DNA from 3 places in the Mesorhizobium sp. L-2-11 genome. Region 3 is predicted to be linked to each of the others. Evidence: riboswitches for the same ligand, from Rfam matches in the RefSeq annotation. Region 3 holds a riboswitch; each other region holds the start of a gene.

Region 1 (4,724 bases), 1.4 Mb from region 3:
GGCGAAGGATATTGAGCGGTGCCGAGAAGCAGACGCGACGGAAGCTCGGTTCCATAAAGCTCGAACATGGTCTAACCTCCCTGCATGGGTGAGAGGATTTCGATCCGGTCGCCTTCGCTCAACTGGAATTCCGCCCGCTTGGCTTTGTGCACGAGGTCGCTGTTGACGGCAGTGGCGAGCCAATCGCCCTCATAGTCGAGCGCGGTAAGCAGCTCCGCCAGCGTGGTGGCGGCAACCTCATGCGCTTCGCCGTTGACCATCAGTTTCATGAGTACGTTCCTTGGTTCCGTCTTGATTGAAAACCAGGTCGGCAGCCTGGCGCGCCATGGCGGGGGCGAGGAGAAAACCGTGGCGATAGAGCCCATTGATCGCGACGGTGTCTCCGCTCGTTTCGACGCGGGGCAGGTTGTCGGGAAAGGCCGGACGAACGCCGACACCGGTTTCAACGATCTCGGCCTCGCCAAAGGCCGGATGGAGGGCATAGGCGGCACCCAGCAGCTCCATCATGGAACGCGCCGTGACCGGCCCGGCGGACTGGCTTTCAATCATCGTCGCGCCGATCATGAAACGGTGGTTGGTGCGCGGCACCATGTAGAGCGGAAAGCGCGGATGAAGCAGCCGGACCGGGCGCGACAGCGAAATGTCAGGCGTGCGCAGGATCAGCATCTCGCCGCGAACGCCGCGCAGCCTGTCGTCGACCGCCGCCATCCCCGTGCAGTCGATCTGGCGATCGAAACCGGAAACCTGCCGGGCGTCGGCGCCGAAGTGGAATTCGCCCCCCATGGCTGTGAGCTTTTCATGGAGTGCCGCCATCGCCTGGCGCGGGTCGAGATGAGCCTCATCGGGAAACAGCAATCCTCGCCGGAAGCGACCGGCAAGGTCGGGCTCCAGCAGCGCGATTTCGTCTTCGTCGACACGCCGATGGCCTGACGTGCGGCTGGCGAAGCGGTCGAGCTCGCCCGCATCGCGCGGCGCGGCCACGACCAGTGTTCCGGCCCGCGTCACCTGGCCGGGCGTCGCCGCATCCCACCAGTCGGCGGCATCGCGTCCGAGATCCAGCACCGGCTGCTCGGCGCTTTCACGCTCGCACCATGGCGCCAGCATGCCGCCGGCGAACCACGATGCATTGCCGCCAAGGGTCTGTCGAATCTCGGCGACTGTGACCGTCGCGCCGCGGGCGGCGAGTTCGAAGGCGGCGGTGAGGCCGGCGACGCCGGCCCCTTTGACCAACACCTTCATGATGGTTTCGGCGCCTCTGGCATGAGCGCTACGCCGGTCTCGTCAGCCGGCATGTAGAGATCGCCACCCTCACGGTATTTCGCCGCCATCGCCGCCATGCCCTCCTTTTGTGCTTCGGCGCGAATGTCGTGGGAGATGCGCATGGAGCAGAATTTCGGCCCGCACATCGAGCAGAAATGTGCCACCTTGTGCGCCTCCTTGGGCAAGGTCTGGTCGTGGAAGGACCGCGCCGTTTCGGGATCGAGCGACAGGTTGAACTGGTCCTCCCAGCGGAACTCGAAGCGCGCGCGGGAAAGGGCATCATCCCTGACTTTCGCCGCCGGATGGCCCTTCGCCAGATCGGCGGCATGGGCGGCGATCTTGTAGGTGATCACGCCAATCTTGACGTCGTTGCGATCGGGAAGGCCGAGATGCTCCTTGGGCGTGACGTAGCAGAGCATGGCGGTGCCGAACCAGCCGATCATGGCGGCGCCGATACCTGAGGTGATGTGGTCATAGCCCGGCGCGATGTCGGTCGTCAGCGGTCCAAGCGTGTAGAAGGGCGCCTCGCCGCAGACGGCGAGCTGCTTGTCCATGTTTTCCTTGATCTTGTGCATCGGCACGTGGCCGGGGCCCTCGATCATCACCTGACAATCCTTGGCCCAGGCGATCTTCGTCAGCTCGCCGAGCGTTTCCAGCTCGGCGAATTGCGCCGCGTCGTTGGCGTCGGCTATCGAGCCGGGGCGAAGGCCGTCGCCGAGCGAGAAGGACACGTCATAGGCGCGGCAGATGTCGCAGATCTCCGCGAAATGCTCGTAGAGGAAGCTTTCGCGGTGATGGTGCAGGCACCATTTGGCCATGATCGAACCACCTCGGGAGACTATGCCGGTGACCCGGTTAACTGTCAGCGGGATGTAGTGCAGCCGCACGCCGGCGTGGATGGTGAAATAGTCCACGCCCTGTTCGGCCTGCTCGATCAGCGTGTCGCGGTAGACCTCCCAGGTCAGGTCCTCGGCAATGCCGTTGACCTTTTCGAGCGCCTGATAGAGCGGCACCGTGCCGATCGGCACCGGTGCATTGCGCACGATCCATTCGCGGATGTTGTGGATGTTGCGGCCAGTCGACAGGTCCATCACCGTGTCGGCGCCCCAGCGGATCGCCCACACCATTTTCTCGACCTCCTCGGCCATCGAGGAAGTGACCGCCGAGTTGCCGATATTGGCGTTGATCTTGACCAGGAAATTGCGACCGATGATCATCGGCTCGCTCTCGGGATGATTGATGTTGGCAGGAATGATCGCCCGCCCGCGCGCCACCTCGTCGCGCACGAATTCCGGCGTGACGAAGTCTGGGATCGCCGCGCCGAAGGCTTCCCCGTCACGCTCAAGCTTGCCGCGCAGGATCTCGCGGCCGAGGTTCTCGCGGATGGCGACGAACTCCATTTCGGGCGTGATGATGCCGGCGCGCGCATAGGCAAGCTGGGTCACCGCCTTGCCTGCCTTGGCCCTGAGCGGCCGGTTGCGAATGGGGAATTCCGGCGTCAGGCGCTCGCCGGTGGCGAACCCATTGTCTTCCGGCCGGACATGGCGGCCGTCATAGGCTTCGACATCGCCGCGCGCCGTGACCCATTCGTGGCGAAGCCGGACAAGTCCCTTTTCGATGCTGGTTTCGACAGTCGGGTCTGTATAGGGGCCGGATGGATCGTAGACGATGACGGCCGGCTCGCCGGCCGTCGGATGGACGGAAATTTCGCGCATCGGAACCCTGATCTGCGGGTGGATGGCACCGGGCTTGTGGATCTTTCGTGAGGCGGGCAGCGGTCCCGTCGACACGGCGGGTGTGAGGGCATTCATCTTGAGGCTCCTTTGCTCATGCATTGGAGACCCAGTTCTGTGCCGGAAGGATGAAAAGACGCTTTTGTCGACCTGCCGAAACAGGACCTCGGGTGTAAACTCCCGCAAAGCGCTTGCACCGTCCCTACGCCAGTATGAACTGGATCAGGTTCAACGGGTCACTGCGCCGCGAAAGCCAGCAGTATCTCAGCCCCTTGCCGGGACTCCCCTGGTGAATGCGTCGAATTGAATGGGCCGGCGCTATTTTGTCAAGCGCATTCGTCCCGCAGCGGTGATCGACGACCAAACAAACCCAGCGGAAAAGGATGCTAGCATCGAGAGCAAGTGACGTCCCAGAGCAGCGGTGAAGCGCCCCCAATAAGGCGAGGCCTCATGCGGATTCGGTGCCTTTTCCAGCACGGTATTTTCGGGGCTTTCCGGAACGACGCTGCTGCCACCCAGTTGGGTGAGATTGTTATAGATGTCTGTCTTGCTCGTCGTCGGCAATCCTTCCGCTTCGGCTAGACGCCCCGTTTGTTCCCCCAGAGCAGAACATGAAGCTGCGGCAGTACACGCGCCTCGAACCACCTGTCACGGGTCACCTTTTCAACCAGCCATTCCATGCGCCTCATCACACCGGCCATGTCGATGAACGCGTCTTCGTCGCCGGGACGCGGCGGCGTGTGATTGCCGGGCTGCAGATAGACGGGTAATTGCGGGTAGCGCGCCGCGGCGTCTTTGGCATAGGCATAGTCATCATCGTCGAAGACAACGAGCTTGAGCGCCATCTGCGGCTTATCCTGCGCCGCCTCTAAGCAGGCGTCGAACGCGGCCCAATCTGTCGTCATTTCGCTTGAGGGCGGCTTGGGGCTTAGTACCAGCACGTCGAGATCCGCGAACCATTGCTTAGACACCGAGCCTTGGGTTTCCAATGCAAAACGGTAGCCCTCACCATGCCCGCGGTCGATCAACTGGCCAAGCGGCTGGATGGCCGGATTGCCGCCCGACAGCGATACCATCACGGGCTGACCGCCGGAAAGCGCAATGACCTTTTGCCAAACCGCGTCGGGAGACATCATCTCCCAATCATGGCGGAAGCGACGGTCCACCGCATGCAGGCTGTCGCACCAGGAACAGCGATAATCGCACCCGCCGGTTCTTACGAACACCGTCGGCAAGCCGATCAGCACGCCTTCGCCCTGAATGGTCGGCCCAAAAATCTCGCTCACCCGGATTCCGGGATGCAACGCGCAAGTCATGGTCGGTATTCCGCCCAGGTTTTCGGCGTCTCGCTCACCCGCACGGCGGAGGTTTCGGGTAGCCGCATCTTGCACCAGTGGTAGAAGTGCCTGGCCAGACATTCCGCTGTGGCATGGTCATGCCCCAGCACGTCGTTAAGATGCCGATGGTCGAACGTCCCATCGATGTAGTGCTTGAACGCCGCCAGATCTTGGTAGTCGCGCACAAAGCCGTGTTCGTCCAGTTCGCCACCTGAAAGCTCCACGACGACGACGTAGTTGTGGCCGTGCAGGCGTGCGCACTGATGATCGGATGGCAAGGAGGTGAGCTGATGCGAGGCCGAGAAGTGGAACTCTTTGGTAATGCGGAACATCACGCGCTCGTTGTCTGGATAGCGTGGAGCCAGAAGTCTGCATCCTCATAATCTGTCGGGTC
Region 2 (4,724 bases), 3.0 Mb from region 3:
AGCCCGCGTCGGAAGCGGCCGGCAAGATCGGGTTCCAGGAGCGCGATTTCGTCTTCGTCGACCCGCCGATGACCCGACGTGCGGCTTGCAAACCGGTCGAGTTCGCCCGCATCCCGCGGCATTGCCAAAACGAGCGTTCCCGCCCGCGTGACATGACCCGGCAGCACCGCATCCCACCAGTCGGCGGCATCGCGTCCGAGATCCAGCACCGGCTGCTCGGCGCTTTCGCGTTCGCACCAGGGCGCCAGCATGCCGCCGGCCATCCATGATGCGTTGTCACCGAGGCCATGCCGGGTCTCGGCAATGGTTACCGCAGCACCGCGGGCGGCGAGTTCGAAGGCGGCGGTGAGGCCGGCGACGCCGGCCCCTTTGACCAGCAGCTTCATGACGGCTCCGGCACCTTCGGCATCGGCGGTTCGCCGTCCACCGGCATATAAAGGTTGCCGCCCTCGCGGTACTTCGCCGCCATCGCCGCCATGCCCTCTTTCTGCGCCTCGGCCCGAATGTCGTGGGAGATGCGCATCGAGCAGAATTTCGGCCCGCACATCGAGCAGAAATGCGCCAGCTTGTGCGCCTCCTTCGGCAAGGTCTCGTCGTGGAAGGAGCGCGCGGTTTCGGGGTCGAGCGACAGGTTGAACTGGTCTTCCCAACGAAACTCGAACCGCGCCCGCGACAGCGCATCGTCGCGGAGCTTCGCTGTCGGATGACCCTTGGCGAGGTCGGCGGCGTGCGCGGCTATCTTGTAGGTGATGACGCCCGTCTTGACGTCGTTGCGGTCGGGGAGACCGAGATGCTCCTTGGGCGTGACATAGCAGAGCATCGCCGTGCCGTACCAGCCGATCATCGCCGCGCCGATGCCTGAGGTGATGTGGTCGTAGCCGGGTGCGATGTCGGTGGTCAGCGGCCCAAGCGTGTAGAAGGGCGCCTCGCCGCAGACTTCGAGCTGCCTGTCCATGTTCTCCTTGATCTTGTGCATGGGAACATGGCCCGGCCCCTCGATCATGACCTGGCAATCCTTGGCCCAGGCGACCTTTGTTAACTCGCCGAGCGTTTCCAGTTCGGCGAACTGCGCCGCGTCGTTGGCGTCGGCGATCGAGCCGGGACGAAGGCCGTCGCCGAGCGAGAACGACACGTCGTAGGCTCTGGCGATGTCGCAGATTTCCTCGAAATGCTCGTAGAGGAAGCTTTCGCGGTGATGATGCAGGCACCATTTCGCCATGATGGAACCACCTCTACTGACGATGCCGGTGACCCGGTCGACCGTCAGCGGGATGTAGTGCAGCCGCACACCGGCATGGATGGTGAAATAGTCGACGCCCTGTTCGGCCTGTTCGATCAGCGTATCGCGGTAGATTTCCCAGGTCAGGTCCTCGGCGATCCCTCCGACCTTCTCAAGCGCCTGGTAGAGCGGCACGGTTCCGATCGGCACCGGCGAATTGCGGACGATCCACTCGCGGATGTTGTGGATGTTGCGACCGGTCGACAGGTCCATGACCGTGTCGGCTCCCCAGCGGATCGCCCAGACCATTTTTTCGACCTCTTCGGCCATCGACGAGGTGACGGCTGAATTGCCGATATTGGCATTGATCTTGACTAGGAAATTGCGGCCGATGATCATCGGCTCGCTCTCCGGATGGTTGATGTTGGCTGGAATGATAGCCCGCCCACGCGCCACCTCGTCGCGCACGAATTCCGGCGTGACGAAGTCCGGGATCGCCGCGCCGAAAGACTCGCCGTCGCGCTGTAACCCGCCGCGAAAACTCTCGCGGCCGAGATTCTCGCGAATGGCGACGAACTCCATTTCGGGGGTGATGATCCCGGCGCGCGCATAGGCAAGCTGCGTCACCGCTTTGCCCGTTTTTGCCTTTAGCGGCCGGTGGCGCATGGGAAACTCCGGCGTCAGGCGCTCACCTGACGCGAAGCCGTTGTCCTCCGGCCTGACACTGCGGCCATCGTGAAATTCGACGTCACCGCGCGCCGTCACCCATTCATGGCGAAACCTGGCGAGGCCCTTTTCGATGCTGGTTTCGACAGACGGATCCGTAAAGGGGCCGGACGGATCGTAAACGGTGACAGGCGGTTCGCCTGCAGTCGGATGGACGGCGATTTCCCGCATCGGCACCCTGATCTGCGGGTGAATCAGGCCGGGTTTGTGGATTTTCCTCGAGGCGGGCAGCGGTCCCGTCGAAACGGCGGGGGCGATGGCATTCATTTGAGGCTCCTTTGCTCAAGCATTGGAGACCCAGTTCTGTGCCGGAAGGATGAAAAGACGCTTCTGCCTGCCTGCTTACAGGATTTCGGGCCGCAAAGCGCTTGCACCGTCCCTACGCCAGTATGAACTGGATCAGGTTCAACGGGTCACTGCGCCGCGAAAGCCAGCAGTATCTCAGCCCCTTGCCGGGACCCCCCTGGTGAATGGGTCAAATTGAGCGGGCGATCGCCATTTTGTCAAGCGCATTCGGTCCATCAATCGGCAACGCTAGCTGGGCGCGCGCGGACAATCGAGGCCGATATCCAGGAACTATTGAGCCTGCGTAAGCCATTTGGGCTTAGGCACAGCCTGCAACAGGCTTTGCGTATATTCGTGGCGAGGCGCCCCGAACAGCGCCGCGGTTTGGCCTTCCTCGACAATCTTTCCGTCTTTCATGACCATGATCCGGTCGGCGAAATGGCGCACGATCGGCAGGTCGTGGGTGATGAAAATATAGGAGAGGCCGAGCCTGGTCCTGAGGTCGGCCAGAAGATCGATCACCTGCGCCTGGATAGAGACGTCGAGCGCCGAAACCGCCTCATCGCAGACGATCAGTTCCGGCTCGCTGGCAAGCGCGCGCGCAATGGCGATGCGCTGTCGCTGGCCGCCGGAAAACTGGTGCGGGTAGCGCTCGGCGTGCTCTGGCAACAGCCCAACCAATTCCAGCAGCTCTGCCACTCGAGCCTTCCACCTGTTCTTCGGCAGGATATCGCGGTGGATCACCCAGGGTTCGGAAATGATCGAATAAACGCGCATGCGCGGATTCATCGATCCGTGCGGATCCTGGAAGACCATCTGGACCTTGCGCCGAAACGCCATAAGGCGCTTGCCGTTCATGTCGAAGATGTTCTCACCGGCAAAGACCGCCTTGCCGGCGCTTGGCGCGTTCAGGCCTAACAGCATGCGCGCGACGCTCGATTTGCCGGAGCCGGACTCGCCGACGATGCCGAGCGTTTCGCCTCTCCTGACCTCGAAGCTTATGTCGTCCACCGCCTTGAACGTCCGTTTGCTGCTGAAAGCTCCGGAAGCAAGCTCATAGTGCTTGGTAAGATGTTCCACCTTGAGCAGCGTCTCGCCGGCGATCGCCGTCGAACGCCTGTTTGGCGCCTCCGCTGCGTTGCCGTGGGGCAGGGCGGCGATGAGGCGGCTTGTATAGGCGTGCTGCGGATTGCTGAAGACTGCCTTGGCGATACCCGTCTCGACGACCTTGCCGGCGTTCATGACGATGATCCGGTCCGCCATGGACGCGGCGACTTCGAGGTCGTGGGTGATCATGATCAACGCCATGCCGGTTTCGCGCTGGAGATCGCGCAGCAGATCGAGGATCTGCGCTTGCACGCTGACGTCCAGAGCGGTCGTCGGCTCGTCGGCGATCAGGATGTCCGGTTTCAGCGCGATCGCCATGGCAATCATCACGCGCTGGCGCTGTCCGCCCGAGAACTGATGCGGATAGAAGTCGACGCGCGTTTGCGGATGTGGAATGCCGACGCGCCGAAGCAGTTCTATCGCCTTGGCGCGTGCGTCCTTGCCGCTTCCCGCGCCGTGGCTCTCAAACACCTCCTGGATCTGGCGCCCCACCGTATAGACGGGGTTCAGGTAGGCGAGCGGATCCTGAAAGATCATCGCAATCCTGCGGCCGTTGATGCTTCTGCGCGCCTCGGCGCCGAGGCCTGCCAGTTCGACGCCGTCGAACCGGCAGGAGCCGGCCACGATATCGCCTGGCGGACAGTCGACGAGATCCATCACCGTGCTGGTGCTGACGCTTTTTCCCGAACCGCTTTCGCCGAGGATCACCAGCGTTTCGCCACGGCTGACGTGGAAATAGACGTCGTCGACGGCGCGTACCGGCTCATCATCCGAAAGGAAATCGACGGTCAGGCCCTCGACTTTGAGAATGGTCGCGTTGCTCATCGGGCAGCTTTTCGCAATGTCTGAAGGCGCCAGCGTTGCTGCGGATCAGCGACGGTGCGCGCCCAGTTCGAGAGAATGTTGAGCGACAGCGTCGTCAGCATGATTGCAAGACCCGGCCAGAATGCGATCCACCAGGCGGTGGCGAGATAGCCGCGGCCGTTCGCCACCATCGCACCCCAGGTGAAGTCGGGTGGCTGAATGCCGAGGCCAAGGAAACTCAGCGCCGATTCCGATAAGATGACGGTCGCGAAATCAATGGCGGAAATCGTCACCAGTGTCGGCAGGACGAGGGGTGCGATGTGCCGGATGATGATCCGGGCCGGCTTTGCTCCCATGGCTCGCGCCGCGCTGACGAACATGCGCTCGCGCAGCTCCAGCACCTCCGCGCGCGCCGTCCTGAGGTAGATCGGCATGCGCGTGACGGCGAGAACGATCACCAGGTTGGTGATGCTGGGGCCAAGCGTATAGAGCACGATGAGCGCCACCAGCAGCGACGGAAAGCTCATGACGACATCGGCCAGGCGCAGGATGAGATGGCTATACCAGCGCTCCGAATACCCCG
Region 3 (4,724 bases):
TAGCCGGGGCGAATGGCGCGGATGGCAAACGGCATCGCCATCACCGCATTGACGGCGACGACCATGACAGGGGCGATGGCAAAGACGTCGCTGACGGAACGCAGGAGCAGGAACCAGCCGGCGCCGATGACGACGGGCGGTACGACGAGGACGAAGCCGGCGCCGGTATCGGTGGCGTATTCGAGCAGTGTCCTGGCGCCGACGCGACGCCTCAAGGCCAGCGCCCGTCGCGCCATGACCAGCGACAGCGACAGCGACACTGAAAGCAGCGCCGCCAGCAAGGCGAGCACGGCGCTGGTCAGCGTCGCTTGCCGCACCGCGCTCTCGCCCGCCAGCCGGCCGAGATCGGCGCCAAGGCCGGACATCACCGTGGCCGCCATCGGTCCGGCGACGAACAGCAAAGCCAGGATGATCAATGCTGCGTTCAGCACGGTCTCGGCGGCGCCGGCCGAAAAATGCCGGCGCGAAGCCACCGGCAGGTTGGCGTCGCCGACGGTGTTGGCGCCGAGCCGCATCAATGCCAGCACGACGACGAAGGTCAGCGCGATCTGCAGCACTGTCAGCGTCACCGCGCGGGCAGGATCGAAATCGAAACGCAGCGCCTGGTAGATGGCGACCTCCAGCGTCGTCGCACGCGGCCCACCGCCCAGCGTGAGCACGATCGTAAAGGATGTGATGCAGAGCATGAAGACAAGCCCGGCGACGCCCGGCAGCGCCGCGCGCAGCGTCGGCCATTCGATCAGCCGGAAGGCGGGCCTGGCGCCCATACCGAGCTGGCTCGCCAACCGCCACTGGTCGTCCGGCACTGTCCCAAGCGCTTCGAGGAACAGCCGCGTGGCCAGCGGCAGGTTGAAGAAGACATGGGCGACGAGGATGCCGGACAGGCCGTATATGCCCGGCCAGCCCTGGCCGCCAATCGCAGAGAACACGCCGGCGAAATAACCGGCACGGCCATATAGAGCCAGAATGCCGAGTGCTGCGACGATGGCCGGCAGCGCGAGCGGCACGGCGAAGAGCTGCAGGATCAGGCCGCGACCAGGAAAGCGCGGATGCCGCGACAGCGCCCGCGCCACGAACAGCGCCGGCACGACGGAAAGCAGCGTCGACAGAGCCGCCTGCCAGAGCGTGAAGCGGGCGACGCGCAAGAGGTAGGAATCGAAGGCCGACGCGGCCCCGGACGGATCGCGTGCGCCTTCCACGATGAGCCCGGCGAACGCGCCGCCGACCAGCAGCGCAACAGCGGCAAGCGCAATGGTGCCGGCGGTGACGCGGGGGTCGGGTGATTGTGCGCGTTGCACGCTAGACCACCTGACGCGAGATTGTTAGCGAGGATTGCGTTCCTTCGCGCCCCCCTCTGTCCTGCCGGACATCTCCCCCACGAGGGGGGAGATTGGCCGTCACCCACGCGTTAGCCAATCTCCAATCTCGCTGGAGAAGGGCCGGCAATGGAGCTGCCGATCTCCCCCCAAGTGGGGGAGATGTCCGGCAGGACAGAGGGGGGCGCCATAGGGTGATCACCTTGATCAGCTCGCTACGATTACTTGCTCATCACCGACAGCCATTCGTCGACCCAGGCCTTGCGGTTGGCGGCGACTTTTTCGGGGCTGAACAGCAACGTCTTGGTCGGCTTGACGAGCTTGTCGAAAGCCGGATGGAGCGGCTTCTCGGTCTTGCCGGCCGGGAACATCCAGTTAGTCTCGGGAATGACATCCTGGAATTTCGGCCCGGTCATGAAAGTCAGGAACTGTTTCGCCAACGGGTTCTTGGCACCTGATTTGGTGATTCCGGCAACCTCGATCTGCAGATACGCGCCCTCCTCGAAGGACGCCGCCTGGTAGCGTCCGGTGTTTTCGGCGACCATATGATAGGCCGGCGACGTGGTATAGGACAGCACCATCGGCGCCTCGCCCTTGGTGAACAGGCCGTAGGCCTCGCTCCAGCCCGGCGTCACCGTGAGCACCTTTGCCTTAAGCTTGGCCCAGGCTTCCGGCGCCTTGTCGCCATAAACCGACCTCACCCACAACAGCAGGCCGAGACCGGGCGTCGAGGTGCGCGGATCCTGGATGACGATCTTCTCGTCGGCATCGCCCTCGACCAATTCCTTCAGGCTCTTCGGCGGGTTTTTGAGCTTTTCGGTGTCGTAGACGACGGCGAAATAGCCGTAGTCGAACGGCACGAAAACATCGTCGCTCCAGCCGCCCGGCACCTTGGCGTCGATGACGGCGCCATGCGATGAAAACAGGCCGGTGGCCTTGGCTTCCGCCGTCAGATTTGTGTCGAGGCCGAGCACGACGTCGGCTTTAGTCGCGGCCCCTTCCAGTCTGACGCGGTTGAGCAGGGCGACGCCGTCGGCGACCGCGACGAATTCGAGAGTACAGCCGCATTCGGCCTCGAACGCCTTCTTGACCGCCGGGCCTGGACCCCAGTCGGCGGTGAAGCTCTCATAGGTATAGACGGTGAGTTTTTCCTGCGCGGATGCCTGCCCGATGCCTGCGAGAATGGTTGCCGCGAGCAGCACTGCCGAAACAAGTGTGTATAAAAACGTGCGCATCGGCGCCTCCTTCGTTGGCGTTGAAGGGAATTGAGGCGTCGGCTTGTCCGAAACGTCTAATCCCTCCGCCGGTACAAACCGGATCAGGTTCAGCGGGTTGGCAGGTTGCCTCTCAGCTGGTCCGCGAAGATCGCGTCCAGCACCCCGTTAGAGCGTTTCGACACATAGGCCCGGTCCAACTGCGGCGCAAGCGCAAGTTTGTCGGGCGCAAGCAAGTTTGCCGGCCCATCCGGAACGCGGCCTTCCGTTTCGCAAGCAGGGCTGGTAAGGGCCACGCATATGAGCAAATTCACCATCCTGCTTGGCGGCGACCTTATCCGCACGCCGCTACTCGACCGCCAGGTCGAAGGCACGCGTGTCATCGCCGCCGACGCCGGCATCAACCATGCCCGGACGCTGAGCCTGACGCCGGAACTCTGGGTCGGCGACTTCGATTCGGTGCCGGCGGATTTGCCGGACGAGCTCGCCGCCGTGCCGCGCCAGGTGTTTCCGGCAGAAAAGGACAAGACCGACGGCGAACTGGCTATCGCCGCTGCGCTCGAACGTGGCGCGACCAGCCTCGTGCTGGCCGGCGCGTTCGGCGGCAAGCGCACTGACCACGCATTCCTGCACCTGGCGCTCAGCGTCCGGCTGGCCGAGGCAGGGACAGAGGTGCTTTTGACCAGTGGCGCACAGGAAGGCGTCCCCTTGCTTCCCGGAAAGGCCGGCTTCGACTACGCCGACGGCATGCTGTTTTCGATTCTCGGTTTCTCCGACCTTGGCGGCCTGACCGTGAGCGGCGCCAAATGGCCGCTGAACCATGTCGAGGTGGCGTTCGGCTCGTCGCTGACCATTTCGAACGAGGTCAAGGGCCGGCTCGAAATCGCGCTGGGCAGCGGCCGCGCGCTGCTGCTCGCCCATCCATTTCCCCTGCCTGAGAGCTGACATGGCGCCGCCGCTTCTCAATCTCGACGGGATAAAACTGACCTTCGGTGGCACGCCGCTGCTCGACGGGGCGGAACTGACGGCGTCGGCGGGTGACAAGATCGCTCTGGTCGGCCGCAACGGCTCGGGCAAGTCGACGTTGCTGAAGATCGCTGCGGGATTGATCGAGCCGCAGGATGGCGAAGTGTTCCGCCAGCCTTCGGCAACAGTGCGCTACCTGCCGCAAATGCCCGACATGGATGGTTACGCCAGCGTCCGCGCCTATGTCGAGGCGGGGCTCGGACCTGCCGACGATCCCTACCGCGCCACCTATCTGATGGAGCATCTCGGACTGTCCGGCGAAGAACGGCCGAACGATCTCTCCGGCGGCGAAGCCCGCCGTGCTGCCCTTGCCCGCGTCATGGCGCCGGAGCCCGACATTCTCCTCCTCGACGAGCCGACCAACCATCTCGACCTGTCGGTCATCGAATGGCTGGAGGAGGAGCTTGCCCGCACCTCTTCGGCGCTGATCGTCATCTCGCACGACCGCCGCTTCCTCGAGCGCGTGTCGCGCGCCACCATCTGGCTCGATCGCGGCCAGACCCGCAGGCTGGACAACGGCTTTGGCCATTTCGAGGAATGGCGCGACACCGTGCTGGAAGAAGAAGAGCGCGAGCAGCACAAGCTTGGCCGCCAGATCGTGCGCGAGGAGCACTGGTTGCGCTATGGCGTGACCGCAAGGCGCAAGCGCAACATGCGCCGGCTCGGCGAATTGCAGACCATGCGCCAGCGCTTTCGCGGCCATCGCGGCGCCGAGGGTGCGGCGACCATGGTGGCCAGCGACGCCGCCGAATCCGGCAAGCTGGTGATCGAGGCCCGGAACATCGAGAAGAGCTTTGGCGACCTCACTGTGGTCAAGGGTTTCTCGACCCGCATCCAGCGCGGTGACCGCGTCGGCCTGGTCGGCCCGAACGGCGTCGGCAAGACGACGCTGCTGAAGATGCTGACCGGCGAATTGAAGCCGGACTCGGGCACGGTGCGGCTCGGCACCAATCTGGAGATCGCCACGCTCGACCAGAAACGCGAGGCGGTCGATCCGCAAGAGACGCTGGCGCAGTATCTCACCGACGGCCGCGGCGAGAACCTCGTCATCAACGGCGAGCAGCGCCACGTCGTCTCCTACATGAAGGACTTCCTGTTCAAGCCAGAACAGGCGCGCACGCCGGTGCGCGAGCTTTCGGGCGGTGAGCGGGCGCGGCTGCTGCTCGCC

The links. Region 3 has a riboswitch for thiamine pyrophosphate ahead of thiB (thiamine ABC transporter substrate binding subunit). Riboswitches for the same ligand answer to the same signal wherever they lie in the genome.
Region 1: another riboswitch for thiamine pyrophosphate. It lies ahead of thiC (phosphomethylpyrimidine synthase ThiC); the one in region 3 lies ahead of thiB (thiamine ABC transporter substrate binding subunit).
Region 2: another riboswitch for thiamine pyrophosphate. It lies ahead of thiC (phosphomethylpyrimidine synthase ThiC); the one in region 3 lies ahead of thiB (thiamine ABC transporter substrate binding subunit).

Annotation. Positions count from the first base shown of each region.
Region 1 is NZ_AP023257.1:6,428,887-6,433,610, forward strand. It holds gene JG739_RS30525 (thiazole synthase) at 1-68, opposite strand, end outside; gene thiS (sulfur carrier protein ThiS) at 72-269, opposite strand; gene thiO (glycine oxidase ThiO) at 238-1,239, opposite strand; gene thiC (phosphomethylpyrimidine synthase ThiC) at 1,236-3,071, opposite strand; TPP riboswitch at 3,175-3,291, opposite strand; gene queE (7-carboxy-7-deazaguanine synthase QueE) at 3,572-4,309, opposite strand; gene queD (6-carboxytetrahydropterin synthase QueD) at 4,306-4,662, opposite strand; gene queC (7-cyano-7-deazaguanine synthase QueC) at 4,662-4,724, opposite strand, start outside.
Region 2 is NZ_AP023257.1:4,845,960-4,850,683, reverse strand. It holds gene thiO (glycine oxidase ThiO) at 1-386, opposite strand, end outside; gene thiC (phosphomethylpyrimidine synthase ThiC) at 383-2,212, opposite strand; TPP riboswitch at 2,304-2,420, opposite strand; gene JG739_RS23310 (ABC transporter ATP-binding protein) at 2,522-4,162, opposite strand; gene JG739_RS23305 (ABC transporter permease) at 4,159-4,724, opposite strand, start outside.
Region 3 is NZ_AP023257.1:1,147,149-1,151,872, reverse strand. It holds gene thiP (thiamine/thiamine pyrophosphate ABC transporter permease) at 1-1,298, opposite strand, end outside; gene thiB (thiamine ABC transporter substrate binding subunit) at 1,538-2,551, opposite strand; TPP riboswitch at 2,595-2,708, opposite strand; gene JG739_RS05470 (thiamine diphosphokinase) at 2,831-3,475, shown strand; gene JG739_RS05465 (ABC-F family ATP-binding cassette domain-containing protein) at 3,477-4,724, shown strand, end outside.